One region of the Streptococcus sp. AS14 genome, then DNA from elsewhere that is predicted to be linked to it. Evidence: predicted binding sites of a transcription regulator. Region 1 holds the regulator's gene; the other holds the start of a gene.
The links. The regulator CtsR, encoded in region 1, represses protease genes until heat stress. The targets are predictions, from matches to a motif close to TTGGTCAAAAAAGGTCAAANA.
Positions count from the first base shown of each region.

Region 2: HMPREF1150_RS04775 (ATP-dependent Clp protease ATP-binding subunit) is a predicted target of CtsR. The motif match lies at 4,952-4,972, and genes of this name have one in related genera.

Region 1 covers NZ_ALKI01000017.1:138,363-145,500, forward strand. Annotated here, with positions in the region: tRNA gene HMPREF1150_RS02275 (tRNA-Cys) at 1-16, opposite strand, end outside; gene rpsB (30S ribosomal protein S2) at 324-1,106, shown strand; gene tsf (translation elongation factor Ts) at 1,179-2,222, shown strand; gene HMPREF1150_RS02260 (hypothetical protein) at 2,326-2,814, opposite strand; gene HMPREF1150_RS02255 (CtsR family transcriptional regulator) at 2,961-3,425, shown strand; gene HMPREF1150_RS02250 (ATP-dependent Clp protease ATP-binding subunit) at 3,426-5,855, shown strand; gene HMPREF1150_RS02245 (DUF4272 domain-containing protein) at 5,949-6,692, shown strand; gene HMPREF1150_RS02240 (hypothetical protein) at 6,733-7,138, shown strand, end outside.
Region 2 covers NZ_ALKI01000013.1:81,328-88,465, forward strand. Annotated here, with positions in the region: gene HMPREF1150_RS04795 (DUF1827 family protein) at 1-268, opposite strand, end outside; gene HMPREF1150_RS04790 (NUDIX hydrolase) at 336-785, opposite strand; gene HMPREF1150_RS04785 (YafY family protein) at 1,010-1,909, shown strand; gene HMPREF1150_RS04780 (GyrI-like domain-containing protein) at 1,969-2,583, shown strand; gene HMPREF1150_RS04775 (ATP-dependent Clp protease ATP-binding subunit) at 2,632-4,902, opposite strand; gene HMPREF1150_RS04770 (DUF1797 family protein) at 5,152-5,382, shown strand; gene HMPREF1150_RS04765 (bifunctional methylenetetrahydrofolate dehydrogenase/methenyltetrahydrofolate cyclohydrolase) at 5,581-6,435, shown strand; gene HMPREF1150_RS04760 (HAD hydrolase family protein) at 6,432-7,138, shown strand, end outside.

The DNA.
Region 1 (7,138 bases):
ACTTGGCTATACCGCCGCAACTCTTATTATTCTATCGTAAATACTTGTTTTCGTCAAGAGTCTTTCATAGTCAAAGCAGAAAATATTAGATGTTCCTATTCTGAACAATTTGGAGAATAAATGTTCTGCTGAGAAGTGGGAATAGTGGCTAGCGGAAGAAAATCTGGTAAATGCCTTGTCAAAGAGCTGCGCTTTTGTTATAATAGAGGTCGCCGTGTAAATGGCAAAATACTCATTTTAGATGAATTGTGGGACTGTTGCCCTCGGGTGGTCCTGCGAGCTGAAATCTAAAAGAGGAAAAAAACAAAAAGGAGAATTTACTCATGGCAGTAATTTCAATGAAACAACTTCTTGAGGCTGGTGTTCACTTTGGTCACCAAACTCGTCGCTGGAACCCTAAGATGGCTAAGTACATCTTCACTGAGCGTAACGGTATCCACGTAATCGACTTGCAGCAAACTGTAAAGTATGCTGACCAAGCTTACGACTTTATGCGTGATGCTGCTGCTAACGATGCAGTTATCCTCTTCGTTGGTACTAAAAAGCAAGCTGCTGACGCTGTGAAAGAAGAAGCAGAACGTTCAGGTCAATATTTCATCAACCACCGTTGGTTGGGTGGAACTCTTACAAACTGGTCTACTATCCAAAAACGTGTAGCTCGTTTGAAAGAAATCAAACGCATGGAAGAAGACGGAACTTTCGAAGTTCTTCCTAAGAAAGAAGTCGCTCTTCTCAACAAACAACGTGCTCGTCTTGAAAAATTCTTGGGCGGTATCGAAGATATGCCTCGCATCCCAGACGTCATGTACGTAGTTGACCCTCATAAAGAGCAAATCGCTGTTAAGGAAGCTAAGAAATTAGGTATCCCAGTGGTTGCCATGGTTGATACTAACACTGATCCTGATGATATCGATGTGATTATCCCAGCGAACGACGATGCAATCCGTGCGGTTAAATTGATCACTGCGAAAATGGCTGATGCTGTTATCGAAGGCCGTCAAGGTGAAGATAGCGTTGAATCAGTAGAAGCAGAATTGGCTGAAACTGAAACTCAAGCAGATTCTATCGAAGAAATCGTTGAAGTTGTTGAAGGTTCAAACGAATAATCAGTAAACTAACCTAAAGGGGCAGGGCTCAGCCCAGCTCCTTTATTTACATTAAAAAATAGGAGAAGAAAAATGGCAGAAATTACAGCTAAGCTTGTCAAAGAATTGCGTGAAAAATCTGGTGCTGGTGTCATGGACGCTAAGAAAGCACTTGTTGAAACAGATGGTGACATCGAAAAAGCGATTGAATTGCTTCGTGAAAAAGGTATGGCAAAAGCAGCTAAGAAAGCTGACCGTGTTGCCGCTGAAGGTCTGACAGGTGTTTACGTAAACGGTAATGTTGCAGCTGTTGTTGAAGTGAATGCTGAAACTGACTTCGTTGCGAAAAACGCTCAATTTGTTGACTTGGTAAACGCAACAGCTAAAGTAATCGCTGAAGGCAAACCAGCTAACAACGAAGAAGCTCTTGCTTTGACAATGCCTTCAGGTGAAACTCTTGAAGCTGCATATGTATCCGCAACTGCAACTATTGGAGAAAAAATCTCCTTCCGTCGCTTTGCTTTGATTGAAAAGACAGATGCTCAACACTTTGGTGCTTACCAACACAACGGTGGCCGTATCGGAGTTATCTCAGTTGTTGACGGTGGAGACGATGCTCTTGCTAAGCAAATCTCTATGCACATCGCTGCGATGAAACCAACTGTTCTTTCATACAAAGAATTGGATGAGCAATTTGTTAAAGATGAATTGGCTCAATTGAACCATGTCATCGATCAAGACAACGAAAGCCGTGCAATGGTTGGTAAACCAGCTCTTCCACACTTGAAATACGGTTCTAAAGCTCAATTGACTGATGCAGTTGTTGCTCAAGCTGAAGAAGACATCAAGGCTGAATTGGCTGCAGAAGGCAAACCAGAAAAGATCTGGGACAAGATCATCCCAGGTAAAATGGATCGCTTCATGCTTGACAACACTAAAGTTGACCAAGCTTACACACTTCTTGCACAAGTCTATATCATGGACGACAGCAAGACAGTTGAAGCTTACCTTGAATCAGTAAATGCTTCAGTAGTTGAGTTCGCTCGCTTTGAAGTTGGTGAAGGTATCGAGAAAGCTGCTAACGACTTTGAAAACGAAGTAGCTGCAACAATGGCTGCTGCTCTTGGTCAAAACTAATCGTTTTTAGCTTAGAAATAGAATGATAAAAAGGTCTGAGAATTTGCCTCAGGCCTTTTGTTTGTAGCATTTTGAAACATCAAGTTTAGAATGGTGAGCAGCATCACTTAGCTGCTTTTTCTCTTTCTTCCTTATGAGCAATCAAGCCATTGGTAAAAATCAAGACTACCAATATGAAGAGAAGAGCTGTTGTTTGGGGGTAAGTTAGGCTAAACTGATAGACTTTGGTAATAAACAGAAGGGGAAGAGTAACCATCATCATGATTAGAAAGCTATACCATTTGACTCGGTTGCTGATCAGCTCCTGTTCGAAGAGCAGGGGAGCATAAAGACAGGCGATGAGAGCTCCGATAGGAATATCAACATAGTCAGCAGAAAAGATGGTGAAAATACTCAGAGCTGCAAAGAGCCATTTGAGTACATGACGAGAATAGTTGAGCCAATCCATTTTCATTGGATTATCCTCCTTGTTTAGATGATAGTTGGCAGGCAGGAGTTTCTGCCTGTCTTTTCCTTGTGGATTTCCACCTATATTATAACGCTTTAAAAGCAAAAAGCAAGCGGTTACACAAGCCTGACAAAGCTTTTTCACTAGTTTGAATTGTCAGACCTTTCAGTCATCCCTTTTTCTTTTAAAATAGAGATTTTTCCGGTATAATATTAGTCAAAGATAGTCAATGTTAGAGAAACAAGGAAAAAAGAAATTTATTCTGAAATTCTCAACTGGAAAGGGAAGTCATGGGTGCAAAAAACACATCGGACAGTATTGAAGCATATATCAAGTCTATTCTGGCTCAGGCTGGGATGGTTGAATTGAAACGCAGTGAACTGGCTGATGTTTTTCAGGTGGTTCCCAGTCAGATTAACTATGTGATTAAGACGCGTTTTACGGAAAGTCGGGGCTATATCGTTGAGAGTAAGCGTGGCGGTGGCGGCTATATTCGAATTGGAAAGATTGAATTTTCCGACCGGCATCAGATGCTTTGCGGCCTGTACGACAGTGTGGGAGAGCGTGTCAGCCAGCAGGTTTTCACAGATGTTATTCAGCTTCTTTTTGATGAGAAGATTATGACTGAACGTGAGGGCAATCTAATCTTGTCAACAGCATCGGACTCGATTTTGGGCGATGGAGCTGCGGTGATTCGTGCCCGGATATTAAAAAAGATTTTACAACAACTAGACAGAAAAGGAATGGAATCATAAATGAAATACTCAAAAGCCTTAATAGAAAGCTTGGAAGCAGCCCAGCTCTTGGCCGGCCATTTTACAACAGATTATCTGGAATCATGGCATCTGCTGATTGCTCTGGCTAATAATCCCTACAGCGTTGCTGGCTCAGTCCTCAATGAGTTTCCTGTGGAAGTGGATGGATTTGAAGAAGCGGCTTTTCAGATTACTGGTCAGGCTTATCAGAAAGACGGTCACTTTGAGCTGCTGCCTTTTTCTTATCGCTTAGAGGAGTTGTTTGAGGAGGCGGGGCAGATTGCAGAAGCTGTTCGGGCTAAGCATGTAGGTACTGAGCATGTGCTGCTGGCCATGCTATTTGACCGGGGGACCTTGGCCTCTCGTATTCTGGAATTTACCGGCTTTAGCTACGATGATAAGGAGCAGGGACCGAAAATCAGTGATTTGCGAAAGGTCTTGGAGCAGCGAGCTGGCTGGGGCAAGGAAGATATCAAGGCTATTCGCAGTCTGAATAAGGGAGTAATGGCAGCCAAGCAGACCATGGCTAATATGATGGGGATGCCAGCTTCTACCAGCGGGGGGCTAGAAGACTACACTCGTGATTTGACGGAGCTGGCTAGAGATGGCCGATTGGAGCCCGTCATTGGCCGCGATCAAGAAATTTCACGGATAGTTCAGATTCTTAGTCGCAAGACTAAAAACAATCCAGTGCTAGTTGGAGATGCTGGGGTTGGTAAGACAGCTCTGGCTTTAGGTCTGGCCCAGCGTGTAGCAGCTGGTCAGGTTCCTGCTGAACTTTCCAAGATGCGGGTTTTGGAGCTGGACTTGATGAATGTAGTCGCTGGCACTCGCTTTCGCGGAGATTTCGAGGAGCGAATGAATAACATCATCAATGACATTGAAGAAGATGGTCATGTTATTCTTTTCATCGATGAGTTGCATACTATCATGGGCTCTGGCAGCGGTATTGACTCGACCTTGGATGCGGCCAATATCCTGAAACCGGCTCTGGCTCGCGGAACTCTGCGGACAGTTGGTGCTACGACGCAGGAAGAGTATCAGAAACATATTGAAAAAGATGCTGCTCTTTCTAGGCGTTTTGCCAAGGTCAGCATAGAAGAGCCTAATGTAGCTGATAGCATTGCTATTTTACAAGGTCTGAGAAAGAGCTATGAGGACCATCACAAGGTGCAGATTAGTGATCAGGCTATTGAGACGGCGGTGAAATATGCCCATCGCTATCTGACTAGCAAGCATCTGCCAGACTCTGCCATTGATCTTTTGGACGAGGCTAGTGCGACAGTCCAGAACAGAGGACCGCAGAATTACGAGCAGTCGGATTTGACTCCAGTGGATCAAGCCTTGATGGCAGCGGATTTCAAAAAAGTCTCGAAGTTGCTTGAGCAAGAGCAGCAACCCAAGCTTTATAAGCTGAAAGTGGAAGAAGACGATGTCTTGGCGACCCTTAGCGGTTTGTCTGGTATTCCAGTGCAGAAGCTGACTCAGACAGATGCGAAGAAATACCTCAATTTGGAAACAGAACTGCATAAACGCGTGATTGGGCAGGACGAGGCGATTTCAGCTATCAGCCGAGCTATCCGACGCAATCAGTCTGGTATCCGCAGCAGCAAGCGGCCAATTGGGTCCTTTATGTTCCTAGGTCCGACAGGAGTCGGGAAGACAGAGCTAGCCAAGGCCTTGGCCGAAAGTCTCTTTGATGACGAATCTGCCCTCATCCGCTTTGATATGAGTGAGTACATGGAGAAATTCGCGGCTAGCCGCCTCAACGGAGCTCCTCCAGGTTATGTAGGCTATGAAGAGGGAGGAGAGCTGACGGAGAAGGTGCGCAACAGACCTTATTCTGTCCTACTCTTTGACGAGGTGGAAAAGGCGCATCCGGATATTTTCAATGTTCTCCTGCAGGTTTTGGATGATGGTCAGTTGACTGACAGTAAGGGCCGCAAGGTGGACTTCTCCAACACGATTATTATCATGACCAGCAATCTGGGGGCGACCAGTTTGCGGGATGATAAGATGGTGGGCTTTGGGGCGCGGGATATTCGCTTGGACCATGCCAATATGGAAAAACGGATGCTGGAAGAACTCAAGAAAGCATATAGACCAGAGTTTATCAACCGTATCGATGAGAAGGTAGTCTTCCACAGCTTATCTGCAGAAGATATGCAGGAGGTGGTCAAGGTTATGGTCAAACCGCTCATTGCCAGTCTTGCTGAGAAGGGAATTGAGCTGAAGTTTCAGGCTAGTGCTCTTAAGCTGCTGGCTCAGGAAGGCTACGATGTGGAAATGGGTGCACGGCCATTGCGCCGAACTCTGCAGACCCAGGTAGAGGACAAGCTGTCTGAGCTCCTCTTGACAGGAGATTTGACGAATGGTCAGACTCTTAAGGTCGGGGTCAAAGCTGGCCAACTCAAGTTCGAAGTCGCATAAAAAGCGAAACCTTGCAATGGGAAATTGTATGCTCGAGATTAATCACGTATGGCAAGCATACCTATAGATACCGAACAGTTATTTCATCATTCAATAAAACTGGAAATTGAAGGATTGGAGGCTGAGATGTCGTTTTTTAAAGATTTGTTTGCTGGCAAGAAAGCCAAATTGAAAACACCAGAAGAGCGCAAGGCGGCTAGTATCCAGCGGTTGAAAAAGGAAGGTATTCCTTACATTGAGCATTTGCCGGTCATCGAAAGTGCTGAGCAGGTGCGGCCGCGCTCGCTAGAAGAAATTGCGCGTCGAGCTATTACCAGCCTCTTGATTATTCAGGCGGCCTTGGATATCGAAAATAATAATTATAATGAGGAGAGCCGCCAGTGGCTGCAGGATAAACTGCAGCAATACGGGGTGCAGGAAGAGTTGACGCCCAAAGAAAGGGCAGTCTTGGAAGATCGTGCCGACCCGGCAGCTATCATCAATATGGTTTGGAAATACGAGGCCTATTGGTCCTTGATTTGGTACTTGGGTCTAGTAGATGCTTTGCCGTTTCCAGATAAGATTTGTGATTGTGATGCTGCTATTGACGCAGTCGCTAGTGCGGTTGACTTTCAGGAATTTCTGGGAAAATGCCAACCGCGCAGCTTAGAAGAGTTACTGAATGAGGATGATTTGATTTATCGTTATCACTGGGCCTGTGTCGATGCTCGGATTCATGACCAGCCAGCACCGGCAGGCCTTGATGAAAGTGTTGTTCTGGAGAGACGGTCTGGCCTTGACTGGCTGTTGGGGCTGGATACGGCCCAAGACTGGGATGCTGTTGAGCTGCATACCTAGTCCAACTTCTCTTATTCACTCAATTAGAAAGGAGGTACCTTTGTCCGCTCGTAAAATGGCTAAAATTGCCATCCTATCGGCTCTATGTGTGGCCTTTCGCTATGCATTTTCCTTTTTACCCAATGTGCAGCCTATCTCAGCTATCTTTTTCCTGATAGTTATCTTTGAGGATTTGCAGACTTCACTTCTAGTGATGGCTGTGACGATGTTTACATCAGCCTTTCTTTTGGGAATGAGTCCGATCGTCCTCTTTCAGTTGCTGTCCTTTGGACTGATTCTTTGCCTTTGGCGGCTGCTCTATCCTCGGTTAAATCTAGTGGGACAGGGAATAGCAGCAGCTCTCCTATCCTTTGGCTATGGCATTACCATCGATACACTGACAGCCTTGCTGTACAACTATCACTGGTGGTCTTATGCGATTATCAACGCTTTGACCTTCAATATAG
Region 2 (7,138 bases), on a different contig from region 1:
TATTAGCGTAAATCGTGCGGATAGCAGCTCTATCAATAGTATTTGCATCAATTTTTCTCTTCAAGAAAAATTCTCTGATTTTTTCGATTTCCTGTTCGCGTACAGCACGGTGCATGTTTGAAATCAAAATTTCATAGTGAAGAGGAGCTTGTGTAAAAACAACATCGCTGTTTCCAGCAGAATAAACTTCGACTAATATCGCATCGGTGCTTTCCAATTGGCTTTTGACAAGGTCAGCATGACTGTTTGTTGTATTAATAAGCTTCATACGATTTCCTCCTGCTTTATACCTGCTATTATTATAACATGTTTGCTATGAATTGTGAATGATTTCTTTAAGCTTTAAGCGCATTTTTCCAAGTTTGGATACCCCATTTATGGCTGCCACGTTTGAGTGTTTCGATAGCTTCATCGACGGGGAACCAGGCCAACTGATTGAAATCTTCCAACGGTTTTTGGACTTCTTGGAAAGAGGTGACCTCATACAGGTATGCCGGGTTGTAGAAATGGGTGTCGCGATGGCGAGAGTAAAAATATTCATCAGCCTGTCCAAGATAGCGTCCAAGCTGGGCTGTGAATCCAAGTTCTTCCATCAGCTCGCGTTCAAGGGCAGTCTGATGGTTTTCCCCCTCTTCAATCTCTCCACCGGGCAGAAACCAAGCCCCGTTAGGCGCCTGAATCAAAATAATCTTTTCTTTCTTCTCGTCTGGGATAACGGCATAGACTCCGTAACGGGTCACATATTCTACATTTGCTTCCTTTTCACCAAAGGTTGGATTTGTCATTCTAATATCCTCAATCTCTAGTCAGTTTACTATCTATCATAATGGACTAAGGCCCAGCTGTCAAGAATTTACTCGGTTTATTGGACAGAAAAAGAATGATAGTCCTTGAAAGAAATCCCCTTCAAATAATAAATTCCTTCCTCCGACCGTTTAGAAAACTCTTCTTTATAGGAATGGTAAAACATTTTTAGAAGAAATTGTTATAATAGGAGCGAGGTGGTTTTATGACAGAAAGCAGACTTTTTAAAATCCTATATCTTCTTTTAGAGCAGGGCCGCACAACAGCTCCCGAATTGGCCTCACTATTTGAAGTATCCATTCGGACCATCTATCGAGATGTGGACAAGCTGAGTTTGGTAGGAATCCCTATCTATTGCAACCCAGGCAAGGGCGGGGGTATTTTTCTGATGAAGGATTTTGTCTTAGACAAGGCCTTATTTTCAGAGTCTGAGAGGGATGAGCTATTAGCTGCTCTTCAAGGCTTGCAGATTTTAACAGATGGCGAGCAAGTAGAGACCCTGTCTAAGCTACAGTCCTTGTTTCAAGTTCAGGCAACTTCCTGGCTGGAGGTGGATTTCACTGACTGGCGCAAAAAAGCAGATCAGAAAGAACTGTTTGATACTATTAAGCAGGCAATCTTGCAAAGAAGAGTCTTGTCTTTTTCTTATTTGAATGGGCGTGGAGAAAGAGAGCAGCGCAAGATAGAGGCGCTGAAGTTAGTATTTAAAAGCCAAAACTGGTATGTTGCTGGCTTTTGTCGCTTAAGACAAGCTCCGCGCTTTTTTAAACTCAGCAGAATGAGAGACTGTCAGATGTTAGAGGAACGATTTAAGCAGAGAGTCTTGGATGAGAAATTTAGCCCCGAGGAGTGGCTAGGAGATGCTGTGAAAGTCATTTTGAAATTTGACAAGAAACATGCCTTTCGGGTGTACGAGGAGTTTTCAGAAGCAGAGATAGAGGAAAGTGATGGGAGCCTTTATGTCCAAACGCATTTGCCGAGTCACGATAGTCTTTATACCTACTTGCTATCCTTTTTGGATGGAGTTGAAATTTTGGAGCCGCCTCGGTTAAGGGAAGAATTCAAAGAAAAGTTAAAAGCAATTGCCGATATTTATAAAAGCTGACAGAGGTTGTCAGCTTTTCTTTGCTATACTGTTTGTAGTAAAGAAAGGAGGGCTCTCTCATGAAATATGAATGGAGAAAAGCCAATCGAGAAATCTATCAAATCAAGTCTGAACCATGTCTCATAGATGTTCCTGCCCAGTCTTTTATCATGATTGACGGCAAGGGCGATCCTAATGCTGCTGACTTTTCGGAACGAGTTGGTGCTCTGTACAGTTTAGCCTATGCTATCAAGATGAACTACAAAAAGACAGCGGCCGAGAAAGAATTTACTGATTTTACAGTCTATCCCTTGGAAGGACTTTGGCAGCAAGAGCGAGCAGGAGAACTCATTAAAGAAGAATTGATCTATACTATTATGATTGGGCAGCCAGACTTTATCACTGGAGAGATGGTGAAAAAGGCCCTAGAACAAGTCCGTGTCAAAAAGCCTAATCCTCTCTATGATGAGATTCGCTTTGAAGAAATGACGGAAGGAGTGTGTGTCGCCATGCTGCACCTAGGACCTTTTGACGAAGAACCTCACTCCTTCGCTAAAATGGATACCTTTTGCCAGAATCACCAGCTGACACGGATTTCAAACACTCATAGAGAAATCTATCTCAATAATCTGAATCGGACAGACCCTAGCAAGCTGAAAACAATTCTGCGCTATAGGGTTCAGAAGGATCAATAAAGAAATAGAGCAGAAAACTAACTGTTTTCTGCTCTATTTTGTCGACATTTATTTTTCTTCTTGTGATGAATTAACTGACTCTGTGCTTTCTTTTTTCTTGGCTGACTTGATGAGAATCTTGCCATTGCTGGTCATGATAGCTTTGAGATCTTTTTCGCTTGGATTTTCCAGATAGAAGTCAGTAATAGCATCTTCGATATGGTCCTGAATGGTACGGCGCAGTGGGCGAGCCCCCATTTTCGGATCGTAGCCCAAATCAACCAATTTTTCCTTGACCTTCTCCGTAACATCCAGATGAATGTCGTTGGTTGCCAAACGTTGATTGACATCGTCCAGCATAAGGTTGACGATTTGCAGCAGGTTGTCCTTGCTGAGCGCCTGGAATTCGATAATGCCATCAAAGCGGTTCATAAACTCAGGACTGAAGAAGTTGCCCAATTCACCCAAAACGGAGTTGGTGCGGCCTTCACGCGCTGCTCCAAAGCCAACGCTGGCTTCAGCTTTGCCAGTACCGGCATTAGATGTCATGATGATAATGGTGTCCTTGAAGCTGACAGTCCGGCCTTGGCCATCAGTCAGGCGGCCATCATCCAGAACCTGCAGGAACATGTGCATAACATCGGGATGGGCCTTTTCCCCCTCATCCAGCAGAATGAGTGAGTATGGATTGCGGCGGACGCGCTCAGTCAATTGACCAGCTTCATCATAACCAACATAGCCCGGAGGGGCACCGACCAGCTTGGCCACGCTGTGTTTCTCCATGTATTCACTCATATCAAAGCGAATCATACTGTCAGCCGAGCCAAAGAGCTCAATGGCTAGTTGCTTAGACAGCTCAGTCTTACCGACACCAGTAGGTCCGACAAAGAGGAAGCTACCGATTGGGCGATTAGGACTTCCTAGTCCGACCCGGTTGCGGCGGATAGCCTTGGCAATCTTATCCACGGCATCGTCTTGACCGATGACATGGGCCTTTAGGTCGCTGGCGAGATTGACTAGTTGAGACTGTTCCTTTTCTTTGAGGTCGCCAACTGGAATATTTGTCTTTTGCTCAACGATGTGCTCAATCGTTTTCTCACTGATAATCGGAGTATCCTTGTCTAGTACACTTGTCTGCTGGAGTTCCTTGTACTTAGCAATCTGGTCGCGGAAGTAAGCCGCCTTCTCGAAGTCTTCGTCGCGGGTTGCCTGAGCCTTGAGGTTTTCGGCCTCAATCAGACGTTGGTCAATGACCTTGGGATCAACGAAGTTGAGGGTCAGATTCATCTTAGAACCAGCCTCATCCAAAAGGTCAATAGCCTTGTCTGGTAGGAAGCGGTCTTGGATGTAGCGGTTGGAGAGAAGGGCAGCAGCTTCAATAGCCGCATCTGTGTACTTGACATGATGGTAGTCTTCGTATTTTTTCTGAATCCCTTTGAGGATGGTAATGGTTTCTTCAACCGTCGGCTCGTCTACCTTAACGGGCTGCATACGGCGCTCCAGCGCAGCATCCTTCTCGATGATACGGTATTCATTGAGAGTGGTTGCTCCGACCATCTGGAGTTCTCCGCGAGCCAGAGCTGGTTTGAGGATGTTCCCAGCGTCCATATTGCCATCGCCAGCAGAGCCTGCTCCGACAATTTCATGGATTTCATCAATGAAGAGAATGACATCCTGACGAGAACGAATCTCATCAATGAGCTTCTGCATTCTCTCCTCAAATTGGCCACGGATACCAGTTCCCTGTACTAAGCTGACAACGTCTAGGCGGATAACTTCCTTGCCTTGGAGTTTATGAGGCACATCACCATCGACAATTTTCTGGGCCAGACCTTCCACCACGGCAGTTTTTCCGACTCCTGGCTCTCCTATGAGAACAGGATTGTTTTTGGTGCGGCGGTTGAGGATTTCAATGACACGGACGATTTCTTCATCACGGCCAATAACAGGATCAATCTCGCCTTGGCGAGCCAATTCAGTCACATTGATACCATATTCTTCCAGCAAACCTTTTGGTTTTTGCGGAGCTGGCTGAGGCTGGCCTCCCTTGCTGGGATTGGAACCGTAGCCGCCACTGCCTCCATAGGCTCCGCCAGATTGGGTAGGAGGAGTAGTTGGTTCCTGAGGCTGTTGAAAATTGCTGAGGCTATTGAAGAAGTCATCGATAGGATCTGTTCCGTGATTGTTGGCATTAGCAATTCCACCGAACAAGGAATGTTCGGGGTCTGTTTTCATGATTTGGTAGCAGTTTTGGCACAAATCCACCTGCTGTTTATGGCCATTTACATTGGTATAAAGGTGAATCGTAGATTCATTGATTTTACAATTTTGACAAAGCATGCAGATACCTCTTTTCTTTTAGTGTGCAAGCTATTTATAGAAATAATTAAAGGTCAAAAATAGTCAAAGTTTTATAGTTTCATTATATCAGTATTCTCGAACTTTGCAAGAATTTACTACAAAATCCTCCCTTAGACCGAGCAGAATGAAAACAAATTCTTGAAAAATTACAAAAAATTGGCTTTTAGTGGTATTTCGGTCGCTATTTATGGTAAAATAAGAGGGAACTAAGTAAATAGGAGAAACAAAATGGAATCACATTTAGTTAGAATTATCAACCGCTTAGAAGCTATGGCTAAGGATGGCGGAAATTTGAAACGTAATTTTGAGCGTGAAGGAGTTGTTGTAGCAGAAGTAGCTTACAGTTACGATGAAGAAAACGGCTCTGTATTCACCTTGCGTGATGTCGCAGCGCGTGAAACCTATACTTTCGACAGCATCGATTTGATTGCAATGGAAATTTATGAATTACTCTACTAAAAAGCACTTAGCTGCTTTTTATTTTTACCCTTTTTATCTTATTTTAAAAGAGATAGAAATGATTCAGTAGGGCTGAAAATTTTACCACTAGCTGCCAATGAATCCCTACCTTATAACCTTATATAAGAAAAAGTTATAGGCTGGGCACAAATTTTTTTGGTATAATGAAAAAGATAATGAAAAAGAAATGAGAATGACATGGCGCAGATTATTGATGGTAGAGGTTTGGCAGGGAAGCTTCAGAAAAAATTAGCCGAAAAAACGGCTCGCCTCAAAGAAAAGACAGGTCAGGTACCGGGCTTGGTAGTGATTCTAGTGGGAAATAATCCAGCCAGTCAAATCTACGTGCGTAATAAAGAGCGCTCAGCCTTGGCTGCTGGCTTTCGGAGTAAGGTAGAACGTCTGCCAGAAGAAACTAGCCAAGAAGAGCTCTTGAGCTTGATTGAAACTTATAATCAAAATCCTGATTGGCATGGCATTTTGGTCCAGCTGCCCTTGCCTGAGCATATCGATGATGAAGCTGTGCTGCTGGCTATTGATCCAGACAAGGATGTTGATGGCTTTCATCCCCTTAATATGGGCAAGCTATGGAGCGGCCATCCGGTTATGATTCCGGCTACTCCTGCAGGCATTATGGCAATGTTCCATGAATATGGCATTGAACTGGAAGGCAAGCGAGCGGTCGTCATCGGGCGGAGTAATATTGTCGGTAAGCCCATGGCTCAGCTCCTTTTAGCTAAGAATGCGACGGTAACTCTGACACATTCGCGGACCCACAATCTAGCCAAGACTGCTAAGCGGGCAGATATTTTGGTGGTGGCTATCGGACGTGGACATTTTGTGACCAAGGACTTTGTCAAGGAAGGGGCTGTCGTCATTGACGTCGGTATGAACCGAGATGAAAATGGCAAGCTGATTGGCGATGTTAAGTTTGATGAAGTGTCTGAACTTGCCAGCCTGATTACCCCTGTACCTGGAGGCGTTGGGCCTATGACTATTACCATGCTGATGGAGCAGACCTACCAGGCCTTTAAACGGAGTCTTGAATCATGAAATTTGTTTTTGATTTGGATGGGACCTTGTCCTTTGATTATATGACGATTGATGAGGAGATTAAGCAGGTCCTGCTGACGGCTCCTCAGTTTGGGCATGAAGTTCTGTTTGCTTCGGCGCGTTCCTATCGAGATTGTCTGGGACTATTAGGTCCGGAATTGAGTCAGCAGATAGTGATTGGCCTGAACGGCGGAGTAGCTTATCAGAATGGACAGCTGATGTTTGAGCGTCAGCTGCATCAGTCGAGTTATCAAGCCATTCTAGATACTTGTTTGACCTATAATTTGCCTTTTTTCGTTGATAATACTTTTGACTACAGCGGCCAGATTTTAGAAAAAATCCCTTTTATTGCCAGTGTAGATCCTCTCAAGCGGGCAAGACGGCTGGAACTGACTGAACTCCAGCATCCTATTAAGGTCGTTATTTACATGGGGAATCATGAGCAGCTCTTAGATGATGTACAGGCTCGTTTTGCAAGCTTGCCTAATCTAAGTCTAGACTATCATGAGCATGAGAAATGTTTTTATGTCAATCCGGCTGAAACCAATAAAGCTTCAACTGTAAAGGAACTCTGCGGTTCGGATTATGTAGCTTTTGGTAATGATCAAAATGATATCCAGCTCTTTAAGAATTCTCTCTACGCTGTGCAGGTTGGTGATTTCCCAGGCTTGAGCGATTATGCGGATGAGCAGGTCGCTTTTCA